Regions from separate parts of the Chelatococcus sp. XZ-Ab1 genome, predicted to be linked through region 2. Evidence: riboswitches for the same ligand, from Rfam matches in the RefSeq annotation. Region 2 holds a riboswitch; each other region holds the start of a gene.
The links. Region 2 has a riboswitch for cobalamin ahead of P2T65_RS06470 (TonB-dependent receptor). Riboswitches for the same ligand answer to the same signal wherever they lie in the genome.
Positions count from the first base shown of each region.

Region 1: linked by a shared signal. The riboswitch ahead of P2T65_RS12475 (CbtB-domain containing protein) and the one ahead of P2T65_RS06470 (TonB-dependent receptor) in region 2 are both predicted to bind cobalamin.
Region 3: linked by a shared signal. The riboswitch ahead of P2T65_RS08270 (ribonucleotide-diphosphate reductase subunit beta) and the one ahead of P2T65_RS06470 (TonB-dependent receptor) in region 2 are both predicted to bind cobalamin.

Region 1 is NZ_JARKII010000007.1:206,514-212,253, forward strand. Features, by position in the region: gene P2T65_RS12450 (thermonuclease family protein) at 1-60, opposite strand, end outside; tRNA gene P2T65_RS12455 (tRNA-Arg) at 81-157, shown strand; gene P2T65_RS12460 (O-antigen ligase family protein) at 286-1,647, shown strand; gene P2T65_RS12465 (hypothetical protein) at 1,644-2,333, shown strand; gene rnk (nucleoside diphosphate kinase regulator) at 2,712-3,125, shown strand; cobalamin riboswitch at 3,190-3,380, shown strand; gene P2T65_RS12475 (CbtB-domain containing protein) at 3,415-3,588, shown strand; gene P2T65_RS12480 (CbtA family protein) at 3,595-4,320, shown strand; gene P2T65_RS12485 (DUF1636 domain-containing protein) at 4,320-4,748, shown strand; gene cobW (cobalamin biosynthesis protein CobW) at 4,816-5,740, shown strand, end outside.
Region 2 is NZ_JARKII010000003.1:124,871-130,610, reverse strand. Features, by position in the region: gene P2T65_RS06475 (iron ABC transporter permease) at 1-975, opposite strand, end outside; gene P2T65_RS06470 (TonB-dependent receptor) at 980-2,956, opposite strand; cobalamin riboswitch at 2,990-3,183, opposite strand; gene P2T65_RS06465 (ABC transporter substrate-binding protein) at 3,568-4,407, shown strand; gene P2T65_RS06460 (cobyric acid synthase) at 4,404-5,740, opposite strand, start outside.
Region 3 is NZ_JARKII010000004.1:103,519-109,258, reverse strand. Features, by position in the region: gene P2T65_RS08275 (alpha/beta fold hydrolase) at 1-2,686, opposite strand, end outside; cobalamin riboswitch at 2,898-3,111, shown strand; partial or broken gene P2T65_RS08270 (ribonucleotide-diphosphate reductase subunit beta) at 3,248-3,432, shown strand; gene P2T65_RS08265 (ABC transporter substrate-binding protein) at 3,619-4,653, shown strand; gene P2T65_RS08260 (iron ABC transporter permease) at 4,716-5,723, shown strand; gene P2T65_RS08255 (ABC transporter ATP-binding protein) at 5,720-5,740, shown strand, end outside.

The DNA.
Region 1 (5,740 bases), on a different contig from region 2:
CACGAGAACGGCCGCGATGCCGACATGATGCATGTGCCGCGCTGCAATTTCGAGAATCATGTGCTAAAGGGGCTGCGGTTGTCCCGGTAGCTCAGCAGGATAGAGCAACGGTTTCCTAAACCGTAGGTCACAGGTTCGAATCCTGTCCGGGACACCATCCCGTCCATTGTTATCCCGCCAGCAGTGGGCCGGCCAGCGCTTGCGGCGCCGCCCGCGCGTGGGCGCGTGGCAATTTGTGCCGGGCGGCGGTAGTCTCATGTTTCGGGAGCCAGCGGGGCGCCGCGGATGCAACAGACGGGAACCGGCAAGGCGCAACTGCGCCGCCCGGGGGATGGCGATGTCGCTCAAAGGCCCGCCGTGATCCGGCTGGTTGCGCTGGCGGCGCTTGTCGTGCTTTTCGATGTCTTTCGGCCGCAGATAGTCGGCATCGACTTCGAGCAGGCCATCGAGATCTATTCGCCGCTGTTGCGCGGCCTGCTCATCGGCATCTACGCCCTTGGCCTCTGCTTCGGCCTGATGGTGCCGCGCCGCTTCGCAGCCACGCTGCTGCGCGCGTGGCCCGTCTTCCCGGTGCTGCTTCTCGCGGCGTTGTCTGCCTTTTGGTCGCCGCTTCCGGGGGTGACATTGCAGAAGGCCTTCGCCAGCACGGCGACCTTCGTCCTCGGCTGCGGCTATGTTGCGTATTTCGGCGCCCGCGAGACCTTGCGTCTGGTCGCCATCGTCCTCGCCATCGGCATCCTCGCCAGCGCGCTCTTTGCCTTCGCTGCGCCCGAACAGGCGTTGCACCAGCGCACGGATGCCTTCGAATCCATCCATGCCGGTGTCTGGCGGGGCGTCTTCTACCATCGCGTGCTGCTGGGTCAGGCGGCGGCCCTCACCTGCATCACCTGGCTCTTCTGCGCCGGGCCGTCCCTCGGGCCGCTCGTTCTGCGTCTCGCTATCGCCGCCGTGGCCGTGCTTTGTCTCGTGCGGTCGGAATCGGCCGGCGGCTATGCGGCGCTCGTCATCGGGGTTGCCGCCATGGCCGGGCTTCGCCTCCTCGAAGGGGCCGGGCGGAGCCTGCGCGGCGTGCTGCTGGTCCTTGGCCTCTTCTTCCTCGTTCCGCTGCTGCTCGCGTCGCAGGCGCTGCTCGCCGCCGGCATCATGGCCCTCGGCCGAGACCTCACCTTCACCGGCCGCTGGCAATTGTGGGTCCTGCTGATCGATCTCGCGAGGGAGAATCCCTGGCTCGGTTACGGCTTCAGCGCCGGCTACCAGGTGCTTCGGCCGGCCATCACAGCGATGTTCGGCTACGATTTCGTCAATCCGCACAGCGGCTACATGGACATTCTCATCGGCCTTGGCGTCGTCGGGCTCCTCGCCGCTCTCTTCGTCCTCTTCGTTCTCCTTCGCCAGTCCTTGCGTCTCGCCTTGCGGGAGGACGTGGCACGGCTCGGAGCCTTGCGCTGTATGCCTTTCGCCGTCGCTGTCTTCCTGATCGGTGCGAATGTGGTCGAAGCCATGCTGATCGAGAGCCGCGGCTTCGCCACCGCGCTGCTCGCGCTGACCTTCGCGGCCGCGGGTGATGCGGCACGCGGCATCACGGCTACCCGGCGTCGGGCTACGGGGCTGGCCGTTCTGCCCATCCTTTCGGGACAGACGCGATGAGGCGCGCCACGACCCTCCTCCCTGCCGTCGCGCTGGTCGCCGCCGGTCTTGTCATGTTGCGGTCCGAGTGCTGGGCAGTTCGCGCGATGGGAACCCTTGTGCCGGAGTTCGGCGCAAGACAGCTGTCGCGCGTCGCGATCGCTGATTCGCCCGTTCCGGGACCGGTCGGCGGCGTCGAATCGGGCGAGGTTCTGGCCGTTGCCGCACTGGCCTGCGACAGCGAGTGGCTGGCGCTGGTGGCGCGGCGGAGCGGCGAGGAGGCGGAGCGGCAGCGCGGGGCCTGCGCCGATCTGCGCCGGCGCCTCGTGCGGGCCTCGCCCCGTTCGGGCGATGCCTGGCTTGCGCTGGCTGCCACCCACGTGACCGGGGGGCGCCTCGACGACCAGGGCAGGTCTGCCCTCGCCCTGTCGATCCGCACCATGCCTTTCGAGGCGTGGATGGCGGAGCGGCGGGTGCTCTTCGCTTTCGATGCCTTCGACGCCCTCACGCCGGACGAACGCAGGCGCATCGCGGTGGATTTCGCCATCCTCGTGATGTCCGGGCATCGCATGCAGCATATCCTCGCCCGCGCTGCGCTGGACCCGCGGGCCGAGAGAACTGCGCTGGCGCTGGGTGATCTGGCGGGCGCGGAGGTGCGTGCCTGGTTCGCCACCCAACTCGCGCGGCTCGATGCCGCCGAGAAGTGACGCTGTCCACAGGCCGCAGCGCGTCAGCCCGTTTGACACCCGCTCCGGCCGAACCCATATTCGATGGATGATGTTGAAGGTCGTGCCACAGCGCCGTTTCCTGCTTCGCGCGGGTTCTCTCATCGCGGGAATATAGCCCCGGACGCGGTGTGGCCATTGGGCTGCCCGGGTTCGGGGCAGCCGCCGGGCTTCGGCCTGACGACCGCCGGCGTAGGCCGGCCATACACGACATCACACGACAGTCATCCACATCATGCGGCCAGGGCGCCGCGCGCCGGCCGGCCGTAGAGGCGGTCGCGCTGCGAGGGCCGTTCCGCGAGCGGCCTGCCCGTCAGGAAGCGGCACCGGGCCGTCGAACGCTCATCGGGAGGTTATTCCATGTCCGCCGTATCGTCGCGCCGCGCCTTGCGCCGTCCGCCCATCACGGTCTCGCAGGAGGATTTCGACCGGCTTTACGCGCTGGCCGAGGCCGCGGCAGATCGCCAGCCGGAGCTCGCCGAGAATCTCCTGGGCGAACTCGACCGGGCCAAGGTGCTGCCCGCAGGCAAGCTGCGCAGCGCCGTCGTCGCCATGGGCTCGCGCGTCACCTTCGAGGACGAGGTGACCGGCAAGGTGCAGACGGTCGAGCTCGTCTACCCCGGTGAGGCCGATATCGCGGCCGGCCGCATCTCCATCCTGACTCCAATCGGCGTCGCGCTCATCGGCCTCGCCGCCGGCCAGTCGATCTCGTGGGAGACGCGCGGCGGCGAGCGGCGGCAGCTCAAGGTCCACGCCGTCGAGGAGCGGTCGTGAGGCGCCACCGGGCGCCTCGGCGGTGACGCTCGGCAAAAAGCGTGATTGCAAGCGCCTCGTGAAACGGTAATGTGCCGGTGACGGTGCCTCGCTCCCGCGAGGTGAAAAGGGAACGCGGTCGAAAGCCGCGGCTGCCCCCGCAACTGTAGGCGGCAAGCGCCGGGCCGGATGCCACTGGGACCCACGGGTCCCGGGAAGGCGGCCCGGGGACGAGAGCCGCAAGCCAGGAGACCTGCCGTCGCCGATCCACGCGTGAGGCTGCCGGGTGTGGCAGCCAGGGAGATGCACGATGACCGCAGTCGCAACCGCCCGCGTTGCCAGCCGCGCCGAAGCCTTCAAGGCGGCGCTTCTCGCCTTCGTCCTCGGCACGGGCCTCGTCTTCGTGACGGGCTTCGCCCATCCCGACACCATCCACGATGCCGCCCACGACACGCGCCACGCCCTGAGCTTCCCCTGCCACTGACGGGCAATGCTTCAACGCGTGCTCGCGGTCGGCCTTGTGGCCGGCCTCGTTGCCGGGCTTGCGGTTGCGGTCCTGCAGCATTTCACCACGACGCCGCTGATCCTGGCGGCGGAGGTCTATGAGGTCGAGGCCGAGCAGCAGGCCGGTGGCCTGCTGGTGCCGGCCAATATCATCCTCGCTCACGGCGGCCACGGCGCCGGTGCTGCCGCATCGGGCGGTGAGGCCGGCTTCGATGCCGGCAGGACCTTGCTGACCGGGCTTACCACGATCGTCACGGCCGTCGGCTTCGCCCTCGTCATCCTCGCCGCCATGATCGCGGCAGGCGGGCGCATCGACGAGCGCCGGGCCCTCGGCTTCGCCTTCGCCGCCTTCCTCGCCGCCGGGCTTGCACCGGCCCTTGGCCTCGCGCCGGAACTGCCCGGCAGCGCCGCCGCGCCGCTGCTGGCGCGGCAGGTCTGGTGGATCGCGACGGCGGCGCTGACCGCGGGCGGCCTGTGGCTGTTCGTGCACCACGGCGCGTTCTGGGCCCGAGCTATCGCCCTTGCCATGATCGCGGCGCCGCACGTCGTCGGCGCGCCGCATCCGGCCGCCTACGAGAGCCGCGTGCCGGCCGAACTCGCCGCCCAGTTCGCCGCCACCTCGCTTGCCGTCCAGGCGGTGCTGTGGCTGTTGACCGGGCTCCTCGTCGGTCTCCTCTGGCAGCATCTGGCCCGCCGGGCGGGTGAGGCGTGATGGCGGCGCCCGACGTCACCGTCTTCGTCTGCGTCTCCTGCCGGCGGCGCGCCGACAATGCCGTCGGCTTCGATGAGCCGGGCCGCGTGCTCGCCGAGCGCCTCGCCGACCGGCTGGCCGATGACGCGCCCGGCGCCGCGGTGGTGCCGGTCGAGTGCCTCGCCGTCTGCAACCGCCCCTGCACGGTGGCGCTCGTCGGTGACGGCAAGTGGACCTATCTCGTCGGTGACCTCGACAACGAGGCCCATCTCGACGACATCGCCGCTGCCGCACGGGCTTATGGCGCCACCGAGAACGGCATCATCGCCTGGAAGGAGCGGCCGCTGCCCTTCCGTAAGGGCGTCGTCGCGCGCGTGCCGCCCCTGGCCTTTCGCCCGCAGACGCCGACGCCGGCCCTGAGCGGCAGCGATGCGCTGACGCAGGACTAGCCGCGCCGCTCCTGGCGCAGCCCCCGATTTTCTTGTGCCGCCGTGATGCGGCAGACTGGACCGACAGATGCAAGCGACCCTTCCAGCAACGACGGCCAAGGTGCCGTGTACCATCGTCACCGGCTTCCTTGGCGCGGGCAAGACGACCCTCGTGCGCCGCATCCTCGAGGGCGGCCACGGCCGGCGCATTGCCGTCATCGTTAACGAATTCGGCGACGTCGGCTTCGACGGCTCGTTCCTTTCCGGCTGCGGCATCGCCGGCTGCCCGGAGGAGGCGGTGGTGGAGCTGCCCAACGGCTGCCTGTGCTGCACGGTGGCGGATGACTTCGTGCCGGCGCTCGACCGGTTGCTCGCCATTGAGCCGGCGCCCGACCACATCGTCATCGAGACCTCGGGCCTCGCCCTGCCCAAGCCGCTCGTCAGCGCCTTCAACTGGCCGCAGATCCGCTCGCGCGTCACCGTCGACGGCGTCGTCGCCGTGGTCGACGGGCCGGCCGTGGCGGAGGGGCGCTTTGCCGACGATCCCGCCGCGCTGGCGGCGCAGCGTGCGGCGGACGAGACGCTCGACCACGACAATCCGCTCGAGGAGGTGTTCGAGGACCAGATTCTGTGCGCCGACCTCATCGTGCTCAACAAGACGGACCTGATGAGCTCGGCCGAGATCGAGGCCGTGTCAGCACAGATTGCCAGCGAACTGCCGCGCGCGGTCAAGATCGTGCCGGCGGCCAACGGCGCCATCGACGCGCGCGTGCTGATCGGCCTCGGCGCGGCGGCGGAGAACGACCTTGCCGCCCGTCCGTCGCACCATGACGACATCGGCGAGCACGACCACGACGACTTCGAGAGCGCTGTCTTCCCGGTGGCCGATGTCGATTCGCCCGAGGAGATCGCCCGGCGCGTCGCCGCCGCGGGCGCGGTGGATGGCGTCCTGCGCATCAAGGGTTTCCTCGCGCTGCCGGACAAGCCCATGCGGCTCGTGGTGCAGGCGGTGG
Region 2 (5,740 bases):
GATGGCGGTGAGCACGCCGAGCTTGACCTCGGTGGCGGAGGGGATGACACGCACGGCGCAATCGGCCGCAGTCAGCAGCACCGCCCCGGCGAGCGCTGCCGGCACGAGCGTGCGGCCCGGGTCATGACCGACGAGCGGGCGCACGATGTGCGGGGCGACGAGGCCGATGAAGCCGATGGTGCCGGCGACCGCGACGCTCGCGCCGACGCCGACGGCCACCCCGGTGACGACCGCAAGGCGCAGCAGGCGCACGTCGATGCCGAGGCTGCGGGCGGCTTCCTCGCCGAGCGCCAGCGTGCGCAGCGCCCCACCCTGGGAGAGGAGGAGCGCGGCCCCGAGAAGCGCGAAGGGCGCCACGAGCGCGACGTGGCGCATGGTCCGGTCCTCCAGCGAGCCCATGAGCCAGAAGACGATCTCGGTGACGGCGAAGGCGTTGGGCGACAGGCTGATGGCGAGCGAGGTGGCCGCCCCGGCGAGGCTAGAGATGGCAAGCCCCGCAAGGACGAGGACGACGAGGCTCGCACCCTCACCGGCGATGAGGATGACGACGAGCACCGACAGGAAGGAGGCGGCGATGGCGGCGAGCGGCAGGGCGGGCGAATAGACCTCCGCATAGCCGAAATAGATGACGACGACGGCCCCGAGCGCCGCCGCCTGCGGCGCACCGAAGACGGAGGGTGCGGCGAGCGGGTTGCGCAGCAGACCTTGCAAGGCGGCGCCCGCAAGGCCGAGCGTCGCGCCGATGATGACGGCGAGCAGGGTGCGCGGCAGGCGGATGTCGCGCACGACGACGCCCGCACCACCGCTGTCGCCGAGGAGGCCCTCGATCACCGTGGCTGGCGTGAGCCGCGCCGGGCCGAGCATCAGCGACAGGACGCACAGGACGAGGAGGATGACGACGAGCGCCGGCACCAGCCAGCGCCCGGAGCGGCGGGCCGCCTCCTCCTCGATCTCCCTGCCCCCTGCGCCGTCCATCGCCTCACCAGCTGGCCTTGAGGCCGGCGTAGAGCGAGCGCCCCGCCGTGCCGTAGTTCTTCACCTCCTCATAGCGCGCATCGGTGAGGTTTTCACCGCGCAGGAAGAGCGACACGCCCTCCGACACCTCATAGGAGGCGAAGAGGTCGAGCCGGGCATAGGGGGCGAGCCTGTCCTTCTCGTGCGCCGCGGAATAGCGCGCGTCGACGAGAACGAGCGTCGGCGCGATGACGAGGCCCGGCGCGGGCGTCAAGGTGAGGCCGATGCGCGCGGCGTTCTCCGGTCTGCGGGCGAGCCTGAGGTCGGTGGTGCGGTCGATGGCGACAAGGTTCGTATAGGCGATGTCGAGCCCAAGCCTCCCGGGAATGAGCTCGGCCTTCGCCGCCAGTTCGAAGCCGCTGGTCTCGGCCCGCGCCACATTGACGTAGCAACCAAAGGGCTGGTCCGGCCGGCAGGACGGATCGCTCTGGAAATTGATGAGATCGCGCAAGCGGTTGAGGAACAGCGTGCCGGAAAGGGTGAGCCGCCCGTCGAACAGCTTCTGGTCGATGCCGGCGTCGATGCCGAAGGAGCGCTCCGGGCTGAGCGCCGCATTGCCGTAGAGCGGATCGAGGCGCTGGTAGAGCGTCGGAGCCTTGGCGCCCGTCCCGGCGCTTGCGCGCAGCACGGTGCCGCTCTCCGCGATGTCGTAGGCGAGGGTGGCGCGCCAGGTGGCGAAGCGGTCCGCCCCCTCGATGTCGTCAATGCGCCCGCCGAGCGACAGGTTCAAGTGCTCGGCGAGGGCGATCTGGTGCAGGGCGAAGAGCGAGCGGGTGGTCTGGGCGGCATCGTCGAGCGTCGTGCGTAGGCCGGGCACCGGCAGCACCGGCTGGCTCGTGCTCGTCAACGTCTCGCGTTCCACCTGGCCGCCGAAGGTAAGGAGGCCGAAGGCATCAAGCGAGAGATCGCCCTGATAGGAGGCGCCGACGCGCCCGCCGACATAGCCATCCTTCGACCAGTCCGTCACCGGCGCTGCCGTGCTGCCGTAATAGCTGATGGAGCGATAGTCGCGCTCGGTGCGGTTGGCATAGACGAGAAAGGTGTTCTTCAGCCGCCGGTCGAAGGCGTGGACGGTCGCCCTGGCATGGACCTGCCCGAGGCGCTGGACGCTCGACGACGGGGTGTCGGGAAAGGCTCCGAAGGCCGCGTCGTATTGCGTGGCATTGACATAGGCCGAGCCGCCGACGTCGAAGGCGACGTCTTCGCTCGGCGAGAAGCCGAAGCGCGCGGAGAGGCCGAAGCGGCGCGCGCCGTCGTTCTCCAGCGGCCATGGGTGCCGGGCGCGGAGGCGGCCGATGCGGTGGCCCCAGCGCGAGAAGCCGGCGGTGTCGTAGCCGTTGAGCGAGATGGCATAGTTGAAGCGCGGATCGCCGCCGGACACGGCGGCCTGCACCCCCCTGCTGCCGTAACTGCCGCCCTCGGCGGCGATGGCTGCGCGCGGCTCGCCGCGGCCCTTGCGGGTGATGATGTTGACGACGCCGCCCATCGCGTCCGAGCCGTAGAGGGCCGATTGGGGGCCGCGCAGCACCTCGATGCGCTCGATGCCGGTCGGCACCAGCAACGAGAAGTCGAACTGGCCGTTGCCGGTGGACGGATCATTGACGCGCACGCCGTCGATCAGCACCAGGGTCTGGCCCGGCTCGCCGCCGCGCAGGCGCACAGAGGCGGTGGCGCCCGTGCCGCCACTCTCGGTGAGGTCGAGGCCGGGCACGCGGCGCAGGGCCTCGTTGAGCGTGCGAGCGCCCGCGCGGGCGATCTCCTCGCCGGTAATGACGGTAACGGCGCTGCCGCTGCGGGCAATGGCCTGCGGGCCGCGCGTCGCCGTGACGACGATCTCGCGCAGGGCTATCTCGTTGCTGGCGGCATCGGTGGCGGCAAGGATGAGGGAAGACAAAAGGAAGATACCGCCGGAGAGCGTCCGGCGGCCGGCGGAACCGGCCATGAAAACCTCCATTCCGCCCCTCCGGCGGATGTCAGGGTTGCCTCGCGCGCTGGCCGGTCTCCTGGCTTGCGGGTCCCTGCGGCGATTCGGCCTTCCCGGTGCCCGATGGCCCCAGTGGCTTCGTCGAATCGCCGCTCGCCGCTCACAGTTGCGGGGGCAGCCACGGTCTTGCACCGCGTTCCCGTTTCACCCCGCTGCGGCGGGGCACCAACGCAGGGCCTCTTTACGCAGACCGCGGCTCGGCCGCAAGCACGCGGAGCGGATACACCGCCCGTGCATTTGCGCCGGCGCAAGGAGCGCCGTAAGGCTGCGGCCGAGATTGCGCCCGTAAGGGCAGGCAAGGACATGAGGATATGAGGACGGCTGTCGCGTTCGCGATCGTGCTTGCAACAGGGCTCGGCCTTGGGCCGGCTTCCGGCAGCAGCGAGCCGGAGCGCCTCTCTCCTCCCTCCCCCCACGCAGTGGTGGGGAGGGCCGGGGTGGGGGGCGGTTCCGCCGGCGGGCGTTCGACGATTGCAGGTGGTGTGTCCGTCGGCCCGGAAGGCTTCCGGCCTGCACCCGCCGGCCCCCCACCCCTGACCCCTTCCCGCCGCGAGCGGGGGGAGGGGGATATGGTGCGCCTCGCCGCGGCCGGCCGATCGGAAACCGTGCCGTCCGTTGTCCGCTACACCGAAACGCCTCCGGCGCGGGTCGTCTCGCTCAACCTGTGCGCCGACCAACTCCTGCTGGCACTCGCCGACCGCGGCCAGATCGCCTCGCTCAGCCCCCTGTCGCGCGATGAGGATTATTCCTTCCTCGCGGGGCTGGTTGATGACCTTCCGGTCAACGGCGGCACGGGGGAGGAGATCCTTGTCGGCGAGGCGGACCTCGTGCTCAGTGGCCGGTACGGGACGCGCGTCAAGCGCGAGCTTTTGGAGCGCCACGGCGTGGAGCTGATGGTGCTCGACCCCTGGCGCGACATCGCCGGGGGGCGCGAGCAGCTCAGGGCCGTTGCGGCCCGGCTCGGCCATCCGGAGCGCGGCGCGGCGCTTGCCGCCGAGATCGAGGCGGCGCTCGCGCGTACCAGGGGCATCGCACGGCGCCCGGCCACCGCGCTCGTTCTCTACCGGCGCGGCTATGTGCCGGGGGAACGCTCGCTCGTCGGCGAACTCCTCGGCCACATGGGCCTTCAGCCGATGCAGGCCCGCCTCGGCCTGACGCAGGGCGGCCTCGTGCGCCTCGAGCAACTCGTCATGGACCCGCCGGACTTCGTGGTGATGGACGAGGCCGATGCCCGCGCCATCGACAACGGCACGGCCTTTCTCGTCCACCCGGCGCTTGCCCGCGTGCTGCCGCCCGAGCGGCGCCTCTTCCTGTCCGACAGGCTCACCATCTGCGGCGGGCCGTCGACGCCGGCCGCCATCGAGGCGCTTGCGGCCGAGGTGCGTGCCAAGGTGAACGGGGAGCGTTAGCGGATCGACTCGCCGCCTCGCTCCTGCGCGATGGCGAGGAGTGCGGCGACGTCCATGTGCCGGCCGACATGGGCGGCGAGCCTGTCGAGGGCTTCCTCGATGCTGCGCTCGTAGGCGAGGCTGGCGCGGAAGGTGCCGCCGCTCGCCTGGGCGAGGAAGACCCGGCGGAAGTCGTCGGCGGCGAACATGCCGTGCAGATAGGTGCCGATGACGAGCCCGTCCGGCGACATGGCCCCTTCGCGTTCGCCGGCGACGCGAAAGGGCGCGCGCACGCAATCGGGCCCTTCGCTGCGGCCGAGGTGGATCTCGTAAGCGGTGACCGCATAGCCCGTCCCTGCATGGACGGCCTCGACCGGCCGCACCGTCTTATCGCCCGTCAGGACCGTGTCGATGTCGAGAAGGCCGAGCCCCGGCACGACACCGGCCGTGCCCTCGATGCCCTCGGGATCGGCGATGGTGCGGCCGAGCATCTGGTAGCCGCCGCACAGGCCCACGACGCGCCGGCCGCGGCGCACATGGGCGAGGATGTCGATGTCCCAGCCCTCGTCCCTGAGATGGGCGAGGTCGGCGATGGTCGCCTTCGAGCCCGGCAGGACGATGAGGTCGGCATCGGACGGGATCGGCCGGCCGGGCGGCACGAGGACGAGGGAGACGCCCTCCTCCAGCCTGAGCGGGTCGAGATCGTCGAAATTGGCGATGCGCGGCAGGACGGGGGCGGCGACGAGGAACGTGTCGCCAGGCTTGCGGCCGGTGCCGGTGAGGTCGAGCGCATCTTCCGCGGGCAGCCGGCTCGCCTCCGGAAGCCAGGGCAGCAGGCCGAGCGGCTGCCAGCCGGTGCGTTCGGCGATCGCCGTCATGCCCGCGGCGAAGAGGGCGGGGTCGCCGCGGAACTTGTTGACGAGGAAGCCGCGCACCATGGCCCGGTCGGCCTCGTCGAGCACGGCATGGGTGCCGACGAGGCTGGCGATGACGCCGCCGCGGTCGATGTCGCCGACGAGCACCACCGGCACGTCGGCCTCGGTGGCGAAGCCCATGTTGGCGATGTCGCCGGCGCGCAGGTTGATCTCGGCCGGGCTGCCCGCGCCCTCGACGATGACGAGGTCGGCCCCCTCGCAGACCTTGGCGAAGCTGCCGAGCACGAAGGGCATCAGCGCCTTGCGCCGGCCGGTGAAGTCGCGTGCATCGAGATGGCCGTGGCGCCGGCCCTGCACGATGAGCTGGGAGCCGCGGTCGCTCTCGGGCTTCAGCAGCACCGGGTTCATGTGCACGGTAGGCTCGGCGCGGGCGGCCCGCGCCTGCAGCGCCTGGGCGCGGCCGATCTCGCCGCCGGCCA
Region 3 (5,740 bases), on a different contig from region 2:
CCGCATCGATCCAGTGCAGATCCTCCACCAGCAGGGCGAGCGGCGCCTGCCGGCTCACGGCGATGAGGAAGGCGCTCATCGCCGCGCAGACGCGGGCCGTCCGCTCGCGCGCATCGAGCCGGTGCCAGGCCTCGTCCTCGACCGGCATGTCGGCGAGAAAGGACAACGGCGCGCCGTGACCCGGGTCGAGCGCAAGCTCCGCCTGCCGGCGCAGGAGGCGATAGCGCGCCTCCTCCAGCGTGTCCTCGCCGCGGATGCCGCAGGCGGACAGCAGCAGCTTCTTGGCGACGCCGAGCGAGACGCTGGCATCGAATTCATGGCCGCCGCTTTCGAGAACGGCAAAGCCGGCGACCTCGTCGAGGGCGAGGAACTCGTGCGCGAGGCGCGACTTGCCGAGGCCGGGATCGGCAACGATGCCGACGACCTGCCCATGGCCCTCGCGCACGCGCCGCCAGGCCGTGATGAGGCTCTTGAGCTCGGCCTCGCGCGCGACGAGGCCGGTCAGTCCGCGGTTCGCCCTGCGATGCCAGCGGGACAGGGCGTGGTTCTCGCTGACGAGCTCATAGGCCCGCTCGTCCCGCCCGAGTTGCGGGTGTTCGGCATGGCGCATCCGCTGCATCTGGAGATAGCCGCCGGCTGCCGTTCGCGCCCGGGCCGTCGCGGCGATGGTCGCTCGCCGCAGCGCGCGCATCAGGCGGTTCGCGGACCGCGTGGCGACGCCGTTCACCTCGACCCGGATGCCGTCCGGTCCGGGCGTCTGGCGCACGATGACCTCGCCCGTGTCGATCCCGGCCCTCAGCCGCGCACCGCCCTGCGACAGCTCCTCGACCGCGAGCCGCGTCGCAAGCGCCGCCCGGCAGGCGAGGAAGGCGTGGTCCTCCGTCGCCCGTGCCAGGCCGAAGGTCGCGCTGACCATGCCGTCGAGATTGGCCGTGACGACGCCGCCGTGCTCCTCGATCACCGCCACCAGGCGGTCGTAGATCGGCTGCAGCTCGCACTCCGCGGTCTCGGGATCGACGGTCTCGACGGCATCGAGCGGGCTGACGACCTCGGCAGCCAGCACCGTGACGTACTGGCGGGACCGGTCGATACCAAGGCGCGCCGGCGGCTGGGAAAGCTTCTGCGTTTCTTCCGGATCGGCAAGGAAGCGGCGCGTCTCCTCGAGGAAAGTGGCGAAGGCCGGCTCGTGCGCCAGGAGCACGTGGTTGGCGCTGTCGAGCGCGAGGAAGCGCGCACCCGGCATGCTGGCGGCGAGCGCCTTGCCGTGCTCGAAGGGGATCACCGCGTCGCGGGTGGCATGCATGACGAGCGTCGGCACGCGGATCCGCGGCAGGAGATCCGTCACGTCGATCTCGCCGCCTTCCTCGAAGATCCGGTGCGCCACCTCGGGCGAGACGGTGTCCCGCTGCAGATCGTTGTACCAATCCTTCTGCTCGGGCGTCGCCTCGGGGATGAACATGAAGGTGAACATCTGGCGGAAGACCGGGTCGTCCTGTCCCCAGCCCTCGCGCATCAGGGCACTCATCGCCTCGCGGCGCGCCACCTCGCGCGGGTCCCCGCGCCTGCGCCAGCCCTGGCTGAAGCCGCCGTAGAGCACCATGCCGGCCACGCGCTCGGGATGGCGCGCGGCATAGGCGATCGACGTGGCGCACCCGTGCGAGATGCCGAGCAGGAAGACGCGGCGCAGGCCCGCGGCGTCGATGATGCTCTCGAGATCGGCGATCATCGCCTCGAAGGTGAGATCGGCCGGGTCGCGGTCCGACAGGCCGTTGCCGCGCTGGTCGTAGCGCACCAGCCGGAAATTGGCCGAGAGCCCCTCCATCCAGTGCTTCCACACCGGGCTGTCCCAGTCGCGCTCCAGATGCGACATCCAGTGGGCGGCGCGGACGAGGGGCGGCCCCTGGCCGCTCAGCGCATAGGCCAGCCGCACGCCGTCGGGCGTCGCGCAGCGACGGATTTCCTGGGCCAGCGGCGTGGCTGCGGCCGGGCCCTGCGGCTCCGCCTCCCTCTCCTCGCGGGCCTCGACAGGCGCAGCCTCGCCCTCCCTGGCCTGCCGCGGCTGGACCATCGCGATCCGGCGGGCAGCCTCTCCGAGCCGGCGGATGTCCGTGCGCACCGTCTCGTCGTCGGGCTCGAGGGCCTGCAACATGCGGGCGTGGACGAGCGCGCGCTCCGGCTCGTCCGCCAGACGGTCGATCAGGATGCGCAGGAGACGCAGGCGCGTGACGTCGAGCTCGTCGCCGACGGCGATGCGCCAGGCCTCGAACTCCGGGCAGCGCGGCAGCGAGAGATCGTCGAGGAAGCGGCCGCGGAAGGCGCCGGCGAGCGCCTCCAGGCTTTCGGTGCCGAGCGCTTCGATATCGCGGATGCCGAGGCCGCGCAGCGGCGCCACATCGAGGACCAGACCGTCCTTGTTGAGATAGACCGTGTTGCGGTCGGCCTCCAGAACGCCGCCCTCGCCGTTCTCGACGATCTGGCGGATCTTCGACAGGCTCCAGCGCAGCGCACCGCGCGGGTCGTCCGGGATTTCCCAGAACATCTCGCACAGCCGCTCGCGCCGCTGCGGCCTGTCGGTCATGGCGAGATAGGCCAGCAGCGCCCGCGTCTTGCGCGACGGCGGCAGGGACACGGCCTCGCCGGCGCGAAGGACCGTCAGGTCTCCAAGAACGCGGATATCGAGCGACACGGCATACTGCCTCTACTCGTTTCAAAATGTACCAATTGCGGCGGAGGGCTGAAAGTTATCATTCGGCCAGCGCTGCCGGGATGTGCCGCAGCGCACCCGACGAAACCCGCACCCCGTGCGCCGGAGTGGGAACGCTCGCCGGCTCGGCGGCTCGCCAACACAGTCGAGGAAGGATGGCGCCAAGATATTGACGCTGCCGCTCGCGATCGGCACGCTATCTAGTAGTCATGGTCTCTCGAATCGTCCTGAAACGAGAGCTAAGAGGGAATCCGGTGCGCCGAGCGGCAAGGCCGGAGCTGCCCCCGCAACTGTGAGCGGCGAGCCAATCGTCCATCTCGTGTCACTGGAGCCCGCGGGCTCCGGGAAGGCCGGACGAAGGCGACGATCCGCGAGCCAGGAGACCTACCGTGACTGGAACGAAACGTCCTCGGGCGGGGTGTCCCGGTGGGTCGCTTGGGTCGTCGGGACCACGGCGTGAGCCGTCGACGCCATCCTCGCATCCGCCCGGCCTTTGCGCCCGATAATGGGGTTTGAAGCCGGTGTCTTTGTCCGTGGAAACCGAACGCCATCAACCAGATCAGGTCCGAGAACCCGCATCTGTGGACCGGCGCCTTCCAGGACGAGTTCAGGACGATGCTGAAGCAAGCGGCCGAGAGCGAGGCAGCCTGCGGGACGGGACACCATACCGCGCGGCTTCCTCGGGCTGAACGCGCCGCCGTGCGACCAGCATGCACTTCATCGCCAACCGCTGCTACGCAGCCACCTGTGTATGGCGCGAATGCCGTGCAAACGATCTTGCGCCGGTACCCGGCGTGACATAGTGAATGTTATAACATTTCATTTTGCTGCGACGCGCCCTGCTTTCAGCCATCTGCGCCGCTCCCGCACGGGATGGACGGCAAAACCAGATGGCCTGTTTCCCAAAAAGGACCATGACCTTGCCAACCAGCTTCCTCCGTCCCTTCCTCGGGGCCTGCGGTGCAGCCGCCCTCCTGGCGCTTGCTCCACCTGCCGTCGCCGGGCAGACACAATATCCGCTGACGGTGAAGAACTGCGGCCGTGACATCATCTTTACGCAGGCGCCGACGCGCACGGTTTCCGTCGGCCAAAGCTCGACGGAAATCCTTTACCTCCTTGGCCTTGCGGAGAAGGTCGTCGGTACGGCGGTGTGGCTCGGGCCGGTGATCGAGGGCTACGAGGAGGTCAATGCCACCATCCCGCGGCTCGCCGACAACGATCCGAACTTCGAGAGCGTGCTCGGCGCGAAGCCGGACCTCGTCACGACGCAGTTCCAGTGGCAGATCGGCCCGCAGGGCGTGGTCGCGACGCCCGAGCAGTTCGCCGAGCTCGGCATCCCGGTCTACACCTCCCCGGCCGATTGCATCGGCAAGGACAATTCGAGTGGCGGCGACGGCGTGCGCACCACCAAATTCTCGATGGAGCTGATCTATCAGGAGATCGACGATCTCGCCCGCATCTTCGACGTCAAGGAGCGGGGCGACACGCTGATCGCAAAGCTGAAGGCCCGCGAAGCGGCGGCCCGGCAGAAGATCGCCTCGCTCGGCGGCAAGGTGTCGGCCGTCTTTTGGTTCTCCAGCGCCCAGCTCGACATCGATCCCTATGTCGCGGGGCTGAGCGGCGCACCGGGCTACATCATGGCGACGCTCGGGGTCCGCAACGTCATCGAGAGCAAGGAGGAATGGCCGACGGTCGGCTGGGAGACGATCGCGCGGGCCAATCCGACGGTCCTCGTCGCCGGCCGGATGGACCGGCGCCGCTACCCGGCCGACGACATCACCGTGAAGCTGAAATTCCTCGAGAGCGATCCGGTCACGCGCCTCATGCCGGCGGTGAAGGACGGCCGCGTCATCGTCATGGACGCCCAGGCGATGAACCCGACGATCCGCACGATCGAGGGCATCGAGGTTCTCGCCGATGCGCTCGAGAAAGCCGGTCTCGTCCAGTGACGTCGCTACAGCTGTCCCCGGTCGAAGTTGACGCGGGCCGGACAAGGCCGGCGCTCGCGCCTTTGCGCTTCGTTGCGGATGGACTCGTCGCTGCCGCGATCCTGACGGCCGCGCTCGCGCTCGGCGCGGCCGTGGGCGAGACGTCCATTCCGGTTGAGACGGTGGCCAAGACCGTGGCCAACCGCCTGTGGAGTGCGGGCTATGCACTCGATCCCATCGACGAGGGCATCGTCTGGAACTACCGCATCGCGCGCGCCCTCGTCGCGGCCTGCTGCGGCGCCTCGCTCGCCTTGGGCGGCGTCGTGCTCCAGTCCCTGCTCCGCAACGCGCTTGCCGACCCGTATATCCTCGGCATCTCGGCGGGCGCTTCGAGCGGGGCGGTCGCGGTCGCCATCCTCGGCCTCGGCTCCGGCTTCGTATCGCTGTCGCTCGGCGCCTTCGCCGGAGCGCTCCTCGCCTTCGGCCTCGTCGCGCTGCTCGCGCTCGGGGCCGGACGGGGCCCGGCGGCCATCATCCTCGCGGGGATCGCCGGCTCCCAGCTCTTCAACGCCCTCACCTCCTTCGTCGTCACGAAATCGGCGACGGCCGACCAGGCGCGCGGCATCATGTTCTGGCTGCTCGGCAACCTGTCAGGCGTGCGCTGGCCCGATGTGTCGCTCGCCGTGCCCGTGGCGCTCGGCGGGCTCCTCATCTGCCTCCTCCATGCACGTGCGCTCGATGCCTTCGCCTTCGGCTCCCGGTCCGCGGCATCGCTCGGCGTGCCGGTGAAGCGCGTCTATGCGGTGCTCATCGCCGCCTGTGCCTTCATGACGGCGACCATGGTGAGCATCGTCGGCTCGATCGGGTTTGTCGGGCTCGTCATTCCGCATGCGGCGCGCCTCATCGTCGGCGTGCGGCACGGGCGACTGCTGCCCGCCTCGGCCCTCATCGGCGCAACCTTCATGATCGCGGCGGACGTCCTGTCCCGCACGGTCATTCCCGGGCAGGTCCTGCCCATCGGCGTCATGACGGCGCTCGTCGGGGCGCCCGCCTTTGCGCTGATCCTCATACACAGGCCCGTTGCCCGATGATCTTGAGCGCACAGGAT